Regions from separate parts of the Streptomyces sp. NBC_00285 genome, predicted to be linked through region 3. Evidence: riboswitches for the same ligand, from Rfam matches in the RefSeq annotation. Region 3 holds a riboswitch; each other region holds the start of a gene.
What was found. A riboswitch is a leader RNA that binds a small molecule or an ion and turns the genes downstream of it on or off. The one in region 3 is predicted to bind cobalamin.

Region 1 (4,366 bases), 2.7 Mb from region 3:
CGCTGGAGTCGCGCAGCGCCTCACGGGTGCGGGCGTCCCACACGCCGAGGTCCTTGAGCTCCTGCACCAGATACGAGTTGACCTGGAGGAACTCGCCGGACAGCGTCTCGCGCTTGAACAGGTTGGAGACCTGCGGCTCGATGCACTCGTACACGCCGGCGATCGAGGCGATGGTGGCGGTGGGCGCGATGGCGAGGAGGAGCGAGTTGCGCATACCGACCTGGGCGATACGTTCCCGCAACGCCGACCAGCGCTCGGGCCAGTTCAGCTCCACGTCGTAGTGGTCGGGGTGCAGCACGCCCTGGGCGGTACGGGTCTTCTCCCAGGCCGGCAGCGGGCCGTTGCGTTCGGCGAGGTCCGCGGAGGCCTCGTAGGCGGCGAGCATGATGCGCTCGGCGATGCGCGTGGACAGGGCCTTGGCCTCGGGCGAGCCGAAGGGGATCCTCAGCTTGAAGAAGACGTCCTGGAGACCCATCGCGCCGAGGCCGACGGGACGCCACCTGGCGTTGGACCGCCCGGCCTGCTCGGTCGGGTAGAAGTTGATGTCGACGACCCGGTCCAGGAAGGTGACGGCGGTGCGGACCGTGGCGTCCAGCCGCTCCCAGTCGATGTCACCGGTCGTCGTGTCGACGAACGCGCCGAGGTTGACGGAGCCCAGGTTGCAGACCGCCGTCTCCCCGTCGTCCGTGACCTCCAGGATCTCCGTGCAGAGGTTGGAGGAGTGGACGACATGGCCCGGGGTGGCCGTCTGGTTGGCGGTGCGGTTGGCGGCGTCCTTGAAGGTCATCCAGCCGTTGCCGGTCTGCGCGAGGGTGCGCATCATGCGGCCGTAGAGGTCACGCGCGGGGATGGTCTTGCGCGCGAGCCCGTTCGCCTCGGCCTTCCGGTACGCCGCGTCGAACTCCTCGCCCCACAGGTCGACCAGCTCGGGCACGTCGGCGGGGGAGAACAGCGACCACGGGGCGTCGGCGTTGACCCGGCGCATGAACTCGTCGGGGATCCAGTGCGCGAGGTTCAGGTTGTGCGTACGGCGGGCGTCCTCACCGGTGTTGTCGCGCAGCTCCAGGAACTCCTCGATGTCGGAGTGCCAGGTCTCCAGGTAGACCGCGGCCGCGCCCTTGCGCCGGCCGCCCTGGTTCACGGCGGCGACCGAGGCGTCGAGGGTCTTCAGGAACGGGACGATGCCGTTGGAGTGCCCGTTGGTGCCACGGATCAGTGAACCGCGGCTGCGGATGCGGGAGTACGAAAGACCGATGCCACCGGCGTGCTTCGAGAGACGGGCGACCTGGTGGTAGCGGTCGTAGATGGAGTCCAGCTCGTCGACGGGTGAGTCGAGGAGGTAGCAGGACGACATCTGGGGGTGCCGGGTACCGGAGTTGAAGAGGGTGGGGGAGGAGGGGAGATAGTCGAGGCGGCTCATGAGCGCGTAGAGCGCGGCGACCTCGTCCAGTGCGCGACGGCTGTCGTCCTCGGCGAGACCGGACGCCACCCGGAGCATGAAGTGCTGGGGCGTCTCGATCACCCGGCGGGTGATGGGGTGCCTCAGGAGGTAGCGGCTGTGGAGGGTGCGCAGGCCGAAGTAGCCGAAGCGGTCGTCGCCTTCGGTGTCGACCAGGGCGTCGAGGCGCTCGGCGTGGACCCGCACGAACTCGGCGGTCCGGTCGGCGATCAGGCCCTCGCGGTGTCCGACGGCGACCGATCCGGTGAACGAGGTGACGCCCTGCGAGGCGGCCTCCGCGGCGATGCTGACAGTCAGCAGCCGGGCGGCCAGCCTGCTGTACGCCGGGTCCTCGGAGATGAGGCCGGCCGCCGTCTCGGTGGCCAGCTCGCGCAACTCCGACTCGTCGGCCCGCGCGGACCGGCCGCGCAGTGCGGCGGCGGCGACCCGGCCGGGGTCGGCGTCGGGAAGGTCGGCGGTCAGCGCGGTCAGGGTCCGCAGCAACGCGGTTCCGGGACCGTCCTCGTCGACAAAGGCGGTCGCTGAAACCGGGCCGGCTGGCGCGATGGTCACGTGGGGCTCTCCCTCGCTGGGCACGGGGGCCTTGCGGAGGGCAGGGGGCAGCACACGAGCGCGCACGGCGTCGCGTCCACCGGCCCATTCCACGAGGCCCGGACGTCATGACACCCGGGCCACGGTGGCCGGGCGTACTGTCGACAGGTCCTCGGACTGACTCTCATATGCGCCTAAGCACCCATGAGTACACCGTTGCGGGACAGTTCCGGATTCGCACCGGATTCCCCTGCGGCGACAGCGAGCATGAGCATACATCTTGTGCCGTGTTCCGGTGACACCCCCAGATGTTGTGTCGCGGCGGCTTCGGAGCGTCAACTCGTAGGTGAGGAGAGTGAAGGAGCGCGCACGACGAAGCGGGCTGCCGTGGGGTGTTCCCCACAGCAGCCCGCTTCGTTGCGTCCGGTCTCCTACGGCGTCAGTGCGAGGTTCCCGCTGTCGCGGGCGGGAGTTCCGTCTGCACTCCCGGGTCGCCGGCGTCCGCCGTGTAGTCCTCCGGGCTGGTCTCGTCGATGCCGTCGGGGGCCTTCACCGCCCTCAGGACGAAGGTGAGGACCACCGTGACGACGACGTTCAGAACGAAGGCCGTCAGACCGATGTAGCCGATCTCGCCGATGCCCGGGATCTCCTTCGCCGAACCGCCGAAGTGCTTCTGCGTCGGGGAGGCGACGCCGTATGCGGCGGCCGTGCCGTAGATCATGCCGACCGCCCAGCCGGCAAGCAGGGCCCAGCGGTGGAACCAGCGGGTGAACAGGCCGCCGACCAGGGCCGGGAAGGTCTGCAGGATCCAGATGCCGCCCAGGAGCTGGAAGTTGATCGCGACCGTCTTGTCCATGGTCAGGACGAAGATCAGGGCGCCGACCTTCACCAGCAGGGACACCAGCTTGGAGACCTTCATCTCCTGGGCCGGTGTCGCGTCCGGCTTGATGAAGTCCTTGTAGATGTTGCGGGTGAACAGGTTCGCCGCCGCGATGGACATGATGGCCGCCGGGACCAGGGCCCCGATGCCGATCGCCGCGAAGGCCACGCCCGCGAACCAGTCCGGGAACATGTTCTCGAAGAGCTGCGGGATCGCCAACTGCGGGTTGGTGACCTTGACTCCGGCAGCGATCGCCATGAAGCCCAGCAGGGCGAGCAGGCCCAGCATCAGCGAGTACAGCGGCAGGATCGTGGTGTTGCGGCGGATCACCTCGCGGCTCCTGGAGGAGAGCGTCGCGGTGATCGAGTGCGGGTACATGAAGAGCGCGAGCGCGGAGCCCAGCGCCAGCGTGGCGTACGTCCACTGACCCGCCTCGGCCGGCACCAGCCCGCCCGCCTTGGCCGCGGTGTACTTGGCGCTCGCGGAGGCGAAGACGTCGTCGAACCCGCCCAGCTTGATCGGGATGTAGATGATCGCCACCGCGATGACGATGTAGATCAGCGTGTCCTTCACGAAGGCGATCAGCGCGGGCGCCCGCAGACCGGAGGAGTACGTGTAGGCCGCGAGGACGCCGAAGGCGATCAGTAGCGGGAGGTCCTTCACGAACCAGTTGGTGTTCTCGCCGCCGCCGACGCCCATCACGTCCAGCACGGCCTGGATGCCGACCAGTTGGAGCGCGATGTACGGCATGGTCGCCAGGATGCCGGTGACCGCCACCGCCAGCGACAGGCTCTTGGAGCCCCAGCGGCCGCGCACGAAGTCCGAGGTCGTCACATAGCCGTGCTTGTGCGAGACCGACCACAGGCGGGGCAGGAAGGTGAAGATCAGCGGGTACACCAGGATCGTGTACGGCACCGCGAAGAAACCGGCCGCGCCCGCCGCGTAGATCGCCGCCGGGACGGCCACGAAGGTGTACGCGGTGTAGAGGTCACCGCCCAGCAGGAACCAGGTGACCCAGGTGCCGAACGACCGGCCGCCCAGGCCCCATTCGTCGAGGCTCTCGTTCTCGGCCTTGCGCCAGCGCGCGGCCAGGAAGCCCATGACCGTGACGGCCAGGAAGAAGATGATGAAGACGGTGAGTGCCACGCCGTTGACGCCGTCGTTCACTTGGCACCCCCGTGCCGGGCACGCTGGTCACGCTGCCACAGCTTGTACGCGGTCATGGTCAGCACGGTGGAGATCAGCACCCACAGCATCTGGTACCAGTAGAAGAACGGGATGCCGATGAACGTGGGGTCCACCTTGGCGTACGAGCCGACCCACAGCATCGCCGCGAACGGGGCGACGAGGCACAGGGCGATGACCACGCGCACGGGTGTCACCGTGGGTGGTCTCCCTTCAGGCGCATCTGACATTCCGCGACTCCCGTCCCCTCACTGATCACTTGTGCAATGCGCAGGCAATCTAGGCGAGGGTGTCGCGATAGCGAAAGACCT
Region 2 (4,366 bases), 4.3 Mb from region 3:
GACGCTGCGCGGGTACGGGGTGTAACTGACCTCGTCGTGACGGTCGTTGGACTTGGGCGGCCGGGGAGGACAGGAGTCGGTCACGGATTCCTCCAGGGAGTGGCGACGTCGGGGTGGCTCCGCCGCGCGGGCAGCGCGGTGCACTTCCGCCAACTGGTTTCTTTGTGTGGGCGACCGAGTACTGACGGTAGCCTCTGAGGAAGCTGGCCAGCAATCGAACAGGGCAGAAACATCGCTGGCCTACGCCAGTGTTGACGAAAGGGAGCTCATGGCAGGCAGGGACCCCAACCGCGGGAAGACCGTCACAACCGTTCTCGGGCGACGGCTCGGTGGTGAGCTGCTGAGGATGCGTGAGGCCTGCGATCTTCGGCAGACGCACGCTGCCGAGGCACTGACGGCATCCGTCACGAAGGTGGCGAAGATCGAGCGCGGGCAGGTGCCGATGCGTGATCCCGACATCAGGGCCCTGTCCCACCTCTACGGCGAGACCGACGAAACGGCTATCGGCAAACTGCTCGCCCTGGCCAAGGCGGACCGGGAACGGCGCAAGGCCAGGGGCTGGTGGAACCAGTACCCGCAACTGACGGCGCAGATCGAGTACGTGGCCCTGGAGGACATCGCCACGGAACTCCGCACCTGGCAACTGGCCTTCGTACCCGGCCTCTTGCAGACCCCTGACTACGCCCGCGCCCTCGCCGTCGGGAACGGGTCCTGGGACGATCTCGACGAAATCGAGACCTTCGTCGAGGCGAGGATGGCCCGTCAGGCACGGCTGGGCGGCGACCGCCCGCTACAACTCTGGGCGTTGCTGCATGAGGGGGCCGTGCGCCAACTGGTCGGTGGCCGGGATGTCATGCGGGCTCAACTGGAACACCTGCTGGAGGCGGCGCACCTGCCCAACGTGCGTGTCCAGGTCGTCCCGTTCATCGCCGGGGCTCACCCCGGGATGACCTGTGCCTTCACCGTCGTCTCGTTCGCCGAGCCCGGCGCTCTGGACGTCGTACAGGTGGATACTTCGTCGACGAAGGTCTGGTTGGAGAGCGAGACTGATGCCGCACACCACAACGCGACCTTCGACCGCATCACGCGGCTCGGGCTGGCGCACAGCAACTCCGTGAGACTCATCGACGACATCCGCAAGGAGATGTAGGACACCGTGTCCCACTACGACTTCAGGAAGTCCTCTTACAGCAGCGGCGACGCACACGGCGAGTGCGTCGAAGTCGCCCGCAACATACCCACCACCGTGGCCGTCCGCGACACCAAGCACCCCGACGGCCCGGTACTCCTCGTCCTGCCCGGCGCCTGGCGCCCCTTCCTGGACTCCCTGCACAGCGAACGGGCCTGATCACCCCGCACCACCCGCCACAAGGAGCTGTGAGCGTGCCGCACTTCGAGTTCGTCAAGTCCAGCCACAGCGGCGGCAACGCCGGCCAGGAGTGCGTCGAAGTCGCCCGCAACATACCCGCCACCGTGGCCGTCCGTGACAGCAAGCACCCCGACGGCCCGGTCCTCCACCTCAACCCCGGAACCTGGCGCCCCTTCCTGCGCTCGCTGCACAGCGAACAGGCCTGATCAGGACACCTGCTCCAGCAACCCCCGTACCCCCTCGTCCACCACCGAGTACCGCACGACCCGCCCCTCCTTCTCCCCCGCCACCACGCCGGCCGCCCGCAGCAGCCGCAGTGCCTGGGACACGGCGGGGTCGTTCATGCCCGTGGCGATCGCGAGGTCGGAGACGGCCAGGGGGCCGGTCCGGTGCAGGGCGAGGAGCAGGGAGAGGCGGTTGGGGTCGGCCAGGAGGGCGAACCGGTCCGACCAGGCGCGGACATGGCCGGGGTCACCGATCGCGGCGATGGCGTCGCACACCCGGTGTCCGTCGATGGTGCGGCGGTCCGCGCGGTCGGCCGGGACGAGATGCATGGGGGTCATCCTCGCAGGCGGGCGGTGTGATCTTCCATACCTGCGCAACTATGCAGCTATGCAGGAGACGGTTCGCACCCCTACCGTGGTCGAGCCGTGGTGCTCGGGAAGCCGGTGACGACCCCTCTGGGGTCCAGACCGGCGCGGCCCTCGCCACTGTGATCGGGGAGTTCCCCTCCCATGTCCCTCGCGGGACAGCCACTGGCCGTCAGCACGAGGCCGGGAAGGCGGGCAGGGAAACGTACGACCCGTAAGCCAGGAGACCGGCCACGGCAGCTCACGCGTTCATCCACGAGGTGCTGGAGTGACCACCGTATGACCGACCCTGCCCTGCCCGAGAGCGCCGCCGCCTCCTTCCGCTGGCGCCGCGAGGACACCGTCAAGACGGTCGGTCTGATGGCCGCGATCGCCGCCCTGCACGTCGTAGCGTTCGGCATCCTCTTCCTGCTCGTCGTCCCGGAGCACTACGAGGTGGGCGACAAGGCCTTCGGCATCGGACTCGGCATCACCGCCTACACCCTCGGCATGCGGCACGCCTTCGACGCCGACCACATCGCCGCGATCGACAACACCACCCGCAAGCTGATGGCCGACGGAAAACGGCCGGTGTCGGGAGGGTTCTGGTTCGCGCTCGGGCACTCCAGTGTCGTGGTCCTGCTCGCCGCACTGATCGCCGGCGGCACCCAGCTGGCCGGCAAGGTCATGAACGAGGGCTCAAGTACCCACCAGGTGCTGGGATTTCTCGGTACGACGGTCTCCGGTTCGTTCCTCTACGTCATCGCCGCCCTCAACCTGGTCGCCCTGCTGGGCATCCTGAAGGTCTTCCGGGCGATGCGGGCGGGGACGTACGACGAGAAGGAGCTGGAGCAGCATCTCGACTCGCGCGGCTTCATGAACCGGATCCTCGGGCGGCTCACCAAGTCCATCACCCGGCCCGGCCAGATGTATCCGCTGGGCTTCCTCTTCGGGCTCGGCTTCGACACCGCCACCGAGGTCACGCTGATGGTGATGGCGGGCTCGGGGGCGGCGGCCGGGCTGCCCTGGTACGCGATCCTCTGCCTGCCGCTGCTGTTCGCCGCCGGGATGAGCCTGTTCGACACCCTCGACGGCACGTTCATGAACTTCGCCTACCAGTGGGCGTTCTCCAACCCGGTGCGCAAGGTGTTCTACAACCTCGCCATCACCGGGCTGTCCATCGCCGTCGCGTTCTTCATCGGCACGATCGAGCTGGTCGGCGTCCTGCACGACAAGTTCGACCTCAGCGACGCCCTCACCACCTGGATCGCCGACATCGACCTCGACAACGTCGGTTACATCATCGTCGGCCTGTTCGTGGTGGTGTGGGCGGCGGCGATCAGCTACTGGCGGCTCGCGAAGGTGGAGCAGCGGTGGACACCACGGGCCGCCGAGGCGACGGCCGACTGACGCCCGACGCCGCTCCCTGCCGCCGCTAGACCCCCTCCACCGCCGTCAGCCACAGCTTCACGTAGCGGTCCACGTCCACGCCCAACGCCACGTCCACGAGGGTGACTTCGCGCTCGCCGCCGTGGATCTCGGACTCGCCGGGCCGCGGGCGGCGGTCGACGACGGTCTGGCCGCGGGTCGGGCCGGGGGCCAACGAGACCTCCACCGGGAGGAGTTCGGTGCTCAGGCCCCCGGGGTCGACGACCGCGCAGACCGCGCCCGCGTCGCCGAGGCCGCCGGTGGGGGTGGGATCGCCGGAGGTGGCCGGGTCGCGGTGGGCGAGGAGTTCGCCCGCCATGCGGAGGGAGGGTTCCGAACTGGCGCGCAGCCGCTGGACGTCCGCCGCCGGGACGATGACCCGCTCGAAGACGTCCAGGCCGTACATGGTGATCGGCACGCCCGCGGTGAGCAGGACGGCGGCCGCCTCGGGGTCGTGCCAGACGTTGAACTCCGCGACGGGCGTGGCGTTCCCGGTGGCCACCGCGCCGCCCATGAACACGATCCGCTCGATGTTGCGCACCACTTCGGGGTGAGTGCGCAGCAGCAGGGCGATGTTCGTCAGCGGCGCGGTCGGGATCAGGGTGACCGGCCTCGGCGAGGCGAGGATCTCCCGCCTGAGCAGCGTCACCGCGTCCACGTCCACCGCCACCCGGGTCGGCGCGGGCAGCCCCAGGTCGCCCATGCCGTCCTGCCCGTGCACGTGCTGCGCGGTGCGCACGGGCTCGATCAGCGGCCGCGCGGCGCCCCGGGCGACCGGGATGTCACCGGCCCCGGCCTGCTCGAGGACGGTCAGCGTGTTGCGGACCACGCCGTCGACGTCGGTGTTCCCGGCGACACAGGTGACCGCGCGCAGATCGATGCCGGGATGCCGTACGGCGAACAGCAGGGCCAGGGCGTCGTCGACACCGGTGTCGCAGTCGATGATCACCGGGATGGGCTGACCGGTCACGGCGTGAGTCCTTTCGTCACTGGCGTACGG
Region 3 (4,366 bases):
GCCGTGGAGACAGCCGATGCCGGACCGGCCGGTCTTGACGCGGGCCGCTGGCGGGGCCGTACGCTCGACGAAGTCGGCCGGGACGAACCGGAGGCGTTGACACAGTGGCTCGCCGACCCCGCCTCCGCACCCCACGGCGGCGAGTCGGTGCAGGACCTGTGCCTGCGAGTCGCCCGCTGGCTGGACACCGTGACGGAGTCCGACGGCCTCACCCTGGCCGTGGTGGAACCCGATGTCGTGCGAGCCGCGGTGGTACACGTACTGGGAGCGCCCGTGACGGCCTTCTGGCGTGCCGACGTTCGGCCGCTGACCGCCACCGAGATCAGCGGTCAGGGCGAGCGCTGGAATCTGCGGTTGGGGCACACCCTGCACCCATGAGCGCCACCGGCACTCCCGGCGGATCCGGTTCAGGCGGCCGTATCCCGGTGCCGGCGCAGCAGTTCCGCGATGGCGCACCGCAGGCAGTCGGCATCGAGGGCCCCGGCGACGCACACGGTCGGGCACTCCTCCGACCTCGCCGCACCTGCCGAGGCACCGCACCCCCCGTCCGAAGTCCCGACCAGAGTCTCCAGGTTCCGCAGGAGTTGCTCGGTCCGCTTGGCCTCCAGGGCGAGTACCCGCACACGGGCGCTCTGGCCGCCGATCTGCCGTCGGCTGGCGAGCAGTTGCTCGTACTCCTCGACGGTCAGGGCGACGGCCTCCCGGCCGCCCAGGGTGATATGGCGGGGCTGGGGTCGTCTGGCCACTCGGCTCCTCCGCTGCTCGCCTTCTCCGGCCTCGGCCAATCGGTCGGGCGGGCCTGTTGCGTCGGGCCGGGGTGGATAGGTCATGCCCGTGGTCCGGGCCCGTCGGGTGTCCGAAGAACACGAGAGGGCCCCCGGAACTCGCCTGGTTCCGCGGGCCCTCACTCATGGTCGGATCACGGTCAGCCGGGGGCGGCGACCGCCGAGGCCGGGGCCGCGGTGGCGGGCTTCGGATTCAGCAGCCGCTCGGCCAGTTCCCCGAAGACGAGGCCGAAGCCTCCCCACAGCGTGACCTGTATGGCCAGGGCGGAGAGCCGGAACCGCCACAGGACAGTGGCCGGGAAGTCGCTCGGCACCTCGTTGATGACCGGCAGGAACGCGTAGGCAAGCCCGATCACCAGGGTGAACGCGGCCAACGCGGTGACGGTCGCCCACCAGGTGCCCAGGCGCGGCGCGAGCCGCTTGCCCAGGATGACAGCGGCGATCGCGAGAAGCACACTGAGCAGCATCATCAGGAGGTACAGCGTGGTCCGCTTGCCGATGGTGTCGCCGTTGCCGACCGCCGGCGGGTTGGCCGGGTACTTCAGGAACGGCACGACATAGACCGCGAGGAGCGCGCAACCGGACAGCAACAGCGCGGTTGCTCGCGGGGTGAAGCGACCCACCCGGCCGAGCGCGAAGCAGTAGGCGAGGGCGGCGATGCCGCCGAACGCGACGCCGTAGATGAGGACGCCGGTGGCCAGGCCGGCGGTGGACTGCAGGCTGCGGGAGACGAGTTCGACCTCGTGCTCGTGCGCTGGAGCGTGGGCCCCCTCGAAGCCGATCGCCTTGTCCACGTTCGGTTCACCGAGAAAATAGGCGACGATCAGGGCGAGCACGCCGGCACCGAGGCCGGCGAGCATGCCCCGCACGAGAAGGTTTCTCACCGTTGCGGAGTTCATGGGTGTGCTGGTTTCCCCTCGGGTCAGTGGCAGGGGAAGCCGAGCAGGTGACGGGCGTCGTGCACCCACTCGTGGACGCCCTCGCCGGAGACCACGGACGTAGCCCCCTGCTCGGCGCCGACGAAGTACAGCAGGACCAGCATCAGGATGCCGAAGAAGACCGCCCACGGGGCGATCGCCCCGATCGGCAGTTTGGCGGGGAGAGCGGGGGTGGTGGCGATCGGCGGTGCGACATGCTGCGCCATGGCAGGGCCTCCTCTGGGAGCTCGCGTCCCATCTCGGTGGTGCACATGACGACGGCTACGGGTCTGACTCGCCGCCGCCTCATACGAGGTGGTGGCACACAGTGGCGCGACCGTTCCGGATTCCCACCGGCTTCCGTTTTGCCGTCATCGATATCCAGGTGACGATACCGCCTGACGGGAACATGGCCAATACCGCGCCACCTGGCGTGACCCTTGTCGCGCGGAGGACGTCACACCGCACCGGCCGGCTTCAGCGCAGGGCTGCCACGGCAATCTCGGCCGCGGCCAGGATGCGGTACAGAACGGGGACCGGGATCGCCGGGTTGGTGACCGCCGCGCATGCCGTGTCGCGGTCGTGGAGCAGCCCCGCCAGGACGCGGGCCGGCAGCCGCGGATTGCGTACCGCGGTGCCGCGGACGTAGGACTTCGGGTCGTTCAGCAGCCGCACCGCGTCGGCCGGTGACAGCCGGTGGTCCTCAGCCGCGCGGCGGCGCACCTCTGCCTCGGGATCCCGGGCCAGGCGTGCGACGTCGGCCGGTGTGGACTCCGGATCGTCCAGGGCCAGGCGGCGCATCCGCCCGCTGGGGTCGGCGGTATGACGCAGCAGGCCCGTACGGGGAAAGTTGGGGTGGCTGCGGGGCCCGTCGGGGTGGCTGAGACTGCCGTCCCACCAGCGCCAGACCTCCAGCAGCATGTCGGTCGGCGCGTCCTCGCACGATTCGGCGAGGAACAGACGGACCACCCGGTCCTCGTCCCGCGCCAGGAGCGCCACGACATCCGGCGGGAGGCGCCGGGCGCGGGCCACGCTACGACGGACCAGCGGGTGGGAGGACGCGGCGAGACGGCGCATCACGTCGGCGTCGCCGTGCAGGTCCTTGACCCAGGGAAGGGTGTGCGACATCAATGCCGGGTCGAAGTCGTGGCGCACCGCGGCACGTTGCTCCTCGGTGAGGTCGGGGCGCAGCGCCACCGTGGAGCGGATGTCGTCCTGCGGGTCCTCCGCCAGCACGGCGACGCCGTGCTCGCCCAGGCCCGGGTTGGCGGCCAGCGTCCGACGTACCTTCGCGTCGCCGTCCCGGACCAGCTCGGTCTCCAACTCGGGCGCGAGGCGGCACCGTTCGAGCGCCCGCAGCGGGTCGGGCAGCGCGGCGAAAACCTCGCGAGGCATGGGTACGCGGGTGTGATGGGCGAGCAGCGCAACCGTTCGCACCGCGTCGTCGGTGTCGGCCAGCAGCCGCTCCCGCAACGGTGCGGCGAGGTCCTCCCACCGGGCACAGGCCGCCGCCCGCACCCGGGGATCGGCGTCGGCCGCGAGGTCAGGCAGGTGTCGTGCGGGGAGCCCCGGGAGTTCGGCCGCCCCAGCGCGGGACGGGCCGGCGAGGAGGTCGTCGTACAGGTCCTCGGGGAGTTGGGCGCCCCAGCCGCAGGCGTGCTCCGCCCAGAGCACGCGTCGATCCGGCGACGGCTCTGCGCGCACCAGGCGTACCCACTGATCGGACGTGAGTTTGGGCCGGAAGGTGTCGGCGGGCCTTGACCGCACCCGCGGATCGGGGTGCGCCAAGGCGGCGTCGAGGACGGCGGACCGGTCGCATCCGTGCAGGAAGCCGTCCTCCACATCCAGCAGTCGGATCAGCAGTTCGTCCGTCGCGGCCGGGTTGGACCCGATCCCCGCCGCCCAGTGCAGAGGCCACGGGTCCCGGCCGGGCACCGCCGCCCACACCTCGGCGCGCTCGACCTCGGTCTCGCGCCCGGCGGCCTCGGCAGCCTCCTCCAAACGCTCCGGCAGTCGGTCGAGGGCCGTCACCCGAGGCCCGTCCGCGCCGGGCACCTCCGCCAGCAGTACCTGCCCGTCGAGGGAGAGCGCCACGAACCCAGGGGTGCCGGTCAACTGCGGACCGCCGCTCCCGGCATGCCGAACCCGGGTCCACAAGGAGTCGTTGCCGCCGATCCGGTGCCTCAGGACGGCCACCAGGAACTCCCCTTCGACATCGCAAAGACGGCGCCACCACGCGGCATCGAGCGCTTGGCGGGCCGCACCGTCCGGTGCCGCGATCCCCCGCGCGATCCGCCAGCCGGCCTCCGGCGGGAACAGGCTGCCCGAGGGCACGTCCTCGACGACCGTGAGTCCGGCGTGTGCAAGTAGTTCGTGGAGATTCTCTGGGTGTGGCACGCGGTCATGATCCACGTCGGCTCCCAGCGGGACAAGGCTCTCAGCCCGGGCCCTCGTTCAGGCGCGCGGACAGGTGGTCGGGGGTCGTGCACTTGGAAGCGAAGAGTGCGGGCGGCCTCGGCGGCCTACTCCGGACAGCGCAAAGGTCGTCCGGCCGGGCGAACGGCCCTGGAAGCCCTGTGCCTTGCAGGCAAGGTTCGACAGCGTGCAGAGAGTGACGGATCAGTGTGGGGAACCCGGCCGTCGCTGTGGAGAACCCTGCCGTCA
Region 4 (4,366 bases), 7.3 Mb from region 3:
GGCGACCGAGTCGACCGACTACCGCAATCCGCACTTCGGGGAGCAGTACGACGGTGCGCGCGGCGCGGGCATCATCCGCGGCGCTTATCACTTCGCGCTGCCGGACAAGTCGTCGGGCAGGGCACAGGCCGCGTACTTCGTGCGCAACGGCGGCGCCTGGTCCGCGGACGGCTGGACGCTGCCGCCCGCGCTCGACGTCGAATACAACCCGTACGACAGGAAACACAAGTGCTACGGCCTGAGCCCGGCGGGCATGGTCGACTGGATCAGGTCGTTCAGCGCCGAGGTGAAGCGGCTCACCGGACGCCGTCCGGTGATCTACACGACCGCCCACTGGTGGAACACCTGCACGGGCGGCAGCGGCGCCTTCGCCTCGAACCACGCGCTGTGGGTGGCCCGCTACCACTCGGCGGACGCGGGTGCCCTGCCTGCCGGATGGTCGAACTGGACGATCTGGCAGTACGACAACAGCGGCGGCCTGCCGGGTGATCAGAATCTCTTCAACGGGTCCGCGAGCCGGCTGAAGAAGTTCGCCCGGGGGTCGTAGCCCTGAGGCACCTGGGCCGTGCGGGGTCAGGAAGGTACGACATACCGAAGGACGCTCACTCCGGTCACCGTGCGGCCCTGCTCAGTTCATCTTCCGTTCACCCAGGTTACCTACGTTCAACTCACCAATGACTTCGAACGATTGCCTGGGTAAATGGAAAACTTCTCGCTGATCCTCGCGATTGTGGTTATCACCGCACTCGCGTTCGATTTCACGAACGGTTTTCACGACACCGCCAACGCGATGGCCACCACCATCTCGACCGGTGCACTCAAGCCCAAGGTCGCGGTGGCCATGTCCGCCGTGCTGAACCTTGTGGGCGCCTTCCTCTCCGTGGAGGTCGCCAACACGATCTCCAAGGGTCTCGTCGACGAGAGCGGCATCCGTCCCGAGGTCATCTTCGCCGCACTGGTCGGCGCGATCCTCTGGAACCTGCTGACCTGGCTGGTGGGTCTGCCCTCCAGTTCCTCGCACGCCCTGATGGGCGGTCTGATCGGCGCCACCATCGCCTCGGCCGGCACGGGCGCAGTCCACGGTGACGCGCTCGTCACCAAGGTCCTGATCCCGGCGATCGCCGCGCCGATCGTCGCGGGCGTCGCCGCCATGCTGGCCACCCGCCTCTCGTACAGGCTGGGCAGGAAGGCCGACGGCAAGGCCGCCGCGAAGGGCTACCGCACCGGGCAGATCGCCTCGGCCGGCCTGGTCTCGCTCGCCCACGGCACGAACGACGCGCAGAAGACGATGGGCATCATCACCCTCGCCCTGGTCGCCGGCGGCGTCGTCGCACCCGACTCCGACCCGCCCACCTGGGTCATCCTCTCGGCGGGCCTCGCCATCGCGCTCGGCACCTATCTGGGCGGCTGGCGCATCATCCGCACCATGGGCAAGGGCCTGACCGACCTCCAGCCGCAGCAGGGCTTCGCCGCCCAGACCAGCGCGGCCACCGTCATCCTGGCCTCCTCCCACCTCGGCTTCTCCCTCTCCACCACGCACTCCGTCTCCGGTGCGGTGATGGGCGCGGGCCTCGGCCGCAAGGGCGGCATCGTCCGCTGGTCCACGGCCACCCGCATGCTGGTCGCCTGGTGCCTGACGCTCCCGGCGGCGGCCCTGGTGGGCGCCCTGGCCGAGTCGGTCACGAACCTCGGCGACGGGGGTACGGCGGCGGTGGCGGTCTTCCTCATCGCCTCCAGCGCGGCCATCTGGAAGATCTCGCGGCGCGAGATCGTGGACGCGTCGAACGTCGTCCCCGACGAGCCGGCCGGCGTGGTGACCACGGCGATCGCCGCAGTGGCCCCGCCGCCCACCGGCACGCCGGCCGAGGGCCTCACGGCCACGATCCTGGCCCCTGCCACTGCCACCGCTTCGGAGCCGGCCGCCCCGCCGGCCGCCGTCTGAGCCCGCACCCCGCGCTAAGGAAGCCTCACCATGAAGATCGACTGGGAAGCGCTCGGCTCCGTCTTCGGCGTCAGCCTCGTGGTCACCGTGGGCCTCGTGGCCCTGTTCACCCTCGGCATCATGGGCCTCTCCCGTCAGGAGAGGGCCACGGCCCAGGGTGACTCGGCGGCCCTCGCGGTCACCGGCGCGTACGCCTGCTTCGCAGCCTGCGCGGCGGCGGTGGCGTACGGGATCTATCTGATCGTGGCCTGACGGCACCGATCGCCCGACGGCCGGGCGGGTACGGAACTTCTGGTTCCGTACCCGCCCGGCCGTCCGTGTGCGGCGGGTCCGCCGTCCCCCGGACCGGCGGTGTGGGGTTCTGCACACTCTCCCGCCGCAGGTCAACAGCAAGTTGACTGCCGTTCGGGTGCGTGGTGGACTGCCGGAGCCATGTACGACGGCAGCAGAGGAAGCCGGTGCAAGTCCGGCGCGGTCCCGCCACTGTGACCGGGGTAGGTAGCCCCGGGAGCCAGGAACTCTCGCCGTCGGTCTCGTCGAACCAGGGCGTGGACACCCTGAGTGAGGACATATCGCGATGCCCGCCTGCCCTTCGAGGTACAGCACCAGCAAGCTGCCCGACCCCACGGCGGGCTGACCCCGTGCGTGCCGATCGCGTCTTCGCGTACGGCGCCGCCGCCGGACTTCTCGGGGACCTGCTGCTCGGCGATCCGCGCCGGGGACATCCGGTCGCCGTGTTCGGGCGGGCGGCCGGGGCCGTGGAGCGGGCGTTGTGGCGGGACCACCGGGGGTGGGGCGCGCTGCACACCGCCGTGTGTGTGGGTGGCGCGGTGGCGCTGGGCGCCGTCGCGGAGCATGTCGTACGTCCGTCCCGCACCGCTTCCGTCGTGCTCACCGGAGCTGCCACCTGGGCCGTCGTGGGCGGGACTTCGCTCGTGCGGGAGGCCCGGGTCATCGGACGGGCGCTGGAGGCCGGGGACGTCGAGGCGGCCCGGGACCGGCTGCCTCATCTGTGCGGGCGCGACCCTCAGGCACTCGACGCCGACGGGATCGCCCGGGCGGTGGTCGAGTCCGTGGCCGAGAACACCTCCGACGCCGTCGTGGGCGCCCTCGTGTGGGGCGCCGTCGGCGGGGTGCCGGGGCTGCTCGGGTTCCGGGCCGTGAACACGCTGGACGCCATGGTGGGGCACAAGTCGCCCCGGTACAGGCGGTTCGGGTGGGCCTCCGCCCGGTGCGACGACCTCGCCGGGTGGCCGGGGGCGCGGCTGACCGCCGTACTCGCCGCTGCCGCGGGGGACAGTCCTCGGGGTGCGGTGCGGGCCTGGCAGGAGGATGCCGGCAGGCATCCGAGTCCCAACGCCGGTCCTGTCGAGGCCTCGTTCGCCGGCGCCCTGGGTGTCCGGCTCGGGGGGACGCTGTCGTACGCGGGGCGGGTCGAGCACCGGCCCGTGCTGAATCAAGGAGGGCGCGCTGTCGCCGCCGCCGACATCGAGCGCGCCGCACGGCTCTCGCGGCGTGTGGGGCTGCTCGCGCTCGGCGTCGGTGCCGTCGCGCGGATCGTCGTGAAGGGACGTGGGGCATGAGCGGTGGGGGGCTTCTCGTCGCCGGTACCACCTCCGACGCCGGCAAGAGTGTCGTCACCGCCGGGATCTGCCGGTGGCTGGTGCGGCAGGGAGTGAAGGTCGCGCCCTTCAAGGCGCAGAACATGTCACTCAATTCGTTCGTCACGCGCGAGGGCGCCGAGATCGGGCGGGCCCAGGCCATGCAGGCGCAGGCCTGCCGGGTGGAGCCGACCGCGCTCATGAATCCCGTGCTGCTCAAGCCCGGTGGCGAGCAGAGCAGTCAGGTCGTGCTGCTCGGCAAGCCCGTGGGCGAGTTGAGTGCCCGGGGGTATCACGGGGGGCGGCAGCAGCAGCTTCTGGGGACCGTGCTCGACTGTCTCGCCGAGTTGCGGGGCACGTATGACGCGGTGATCTGTGAGGGTGCCGGGAGTCCGGCCGAGATCAATCTGCGGCGCACCGACATCGTCAACATGGGGATCGCCCGCAATGCCGGGCTGCCCGTGCTGGTCGTCGGGGACATCGACCGGGGCGGGGTGTTCGCCTCCTTCTTCGGCACCGTCGCGCTGCTCTCCCCCGAGGACCAGGCGCTCGTCGCCGGGTTCCTCGTCAACAAGTTCCGGGGGGACGTCTCGCTGCTCGAACCCGGGCTCGACATGCTCCACGGGCTCACCGGGCGGCGCACCTACGGGGTGCTGCCGTTCCGGCACGGGCTCGGGATCGACGAGGAGGACGGGCTGCGGGTCTCGCTGCGCGGGACGGTCCGGGAGTCCAACACCGCTCCGCCCGTCGGCCAGGACGTGCTGCGCGTCGCCGTCTGCGCCGTTCCCCTGATGTCCAACTTCACCGACGTGGACGCCCTGGC

Region 1: linked by a shared signal. The riboswitch ahead of OHT57_RS33225 (ribonucleoside-diphosphate reductase subunit alpha) and the one ahead of OHT57_RS45165 (CbtB domain-containing protein) in region 3 are both predicted to bind cobalamin.
Region 2: linked by a shared signal. The riboswitch ahead of OHT57_RS25745 (HoxN/HupN/NixA family nickel/cobalt transporter) and the one ahead of OHT57_RS45165 (CbtB domain-containing protein) in region 3 are both predicted to bind cobalamin.
Region 4: linked by a shared signal. The riboswitch ahead of OHT57_RS11785 (cobalamin biosynthesis protein) and the one ahead of OHT57_RS45165 (CbtB domain-containing protein) in region 3 are both predicted to bind cobalamin.

Annotation. Positions count from the first base shown of each region.
Region 1 is NZ_CP108055.1:7,154,808-7,159,173, forward strand. It holds gene OHT57_RS33225 (ribonucleoside-diphosphate reductase subunit alpha) at 1-2,011, opposite strand, end outside; cobalamin riboswitch at 2,137-2,265, opposite strand; gene mctP (monocarboxylate uptake permease MctP) at 2,430-4,037, opposite strand; gene OHT57_RS33235 (DUF3311 domain-containing protein) at 4,034-4,285, opposite strand.
Region 2 is NZ_CP108055.1:5,596,593-5,600,958, reverse strand. It holds gene OHT57_RS25770 (ATP-binding protein) at 1-84, opposite strand, end outside; gene OHT57_RS25765 (helix-turn-helix domain-containing protein) at 269-1,150, shown strand; gene OHT57_RS25760 (DUF397 domain-containing protein) at 1,157-1,348, shown strand; gene OHT57_RS25755 (DUF397 domain-containing protein) at 1,384-1,575, shown strand; gene OHT57_RS25750 (ArsR/SmtB family transcription factor) at 1,576-1,923, opposite strand; cobalamin riboswitch at 2,004-2,209, shown strand; gene OHT57_RS25745 (HoxN/HupN/NixA family nickel/cobalt transporter) at 2,239-3,348, shown strand; gene OHT57_RS25740 (nucleoside hydrolase) at 3,374-4,336, opposite strand.
Region 3 is NZ_CP108055.1:9,885,854-9,890,219, reverse strand. It holds gene OHT57_RS45180 (histidine phosphatase family protein) at 1-378, shown strand, start outside; gene OHT57_RS45175 (hypothetical protein) at 408-746, opposite strand; gene OHT57_RS45170 (CbtA family protein) at 926-1,684, opposite strand; gene OHT57_RS45165 (CbtB domain-containing protein) at 1,708-1,929, opposite strand; cobalamin riboswitch at 1,966-2,116, opposite strand; gene OHT57_RS45160 (hypothetical protein) at 2,180-4,099, opposite strand.
Region 4 is NZ_CP108055.1:2,573,641-2,578,006, forward strand. It holds gene OHT57_RS11770 (lysozyme) at 1-547, shown strand, start outside; gene OHT57_RS11775 (inorganic phosphate transporter) at 701-1,942, shown strand; gene OHT57_RS11780 (hypothetical protein) at 1,973-2,194, shown strand; cobalamin riboswitch at 2,342-2,483, shown strand; gene OHT57_RS11785 (cobalamin biosynthesis protein) at 2,584-3,525, shown strand; gene OHT57_RS11790 (cobyric acid synthase) at 3,522-4,366, shown strand, end outside.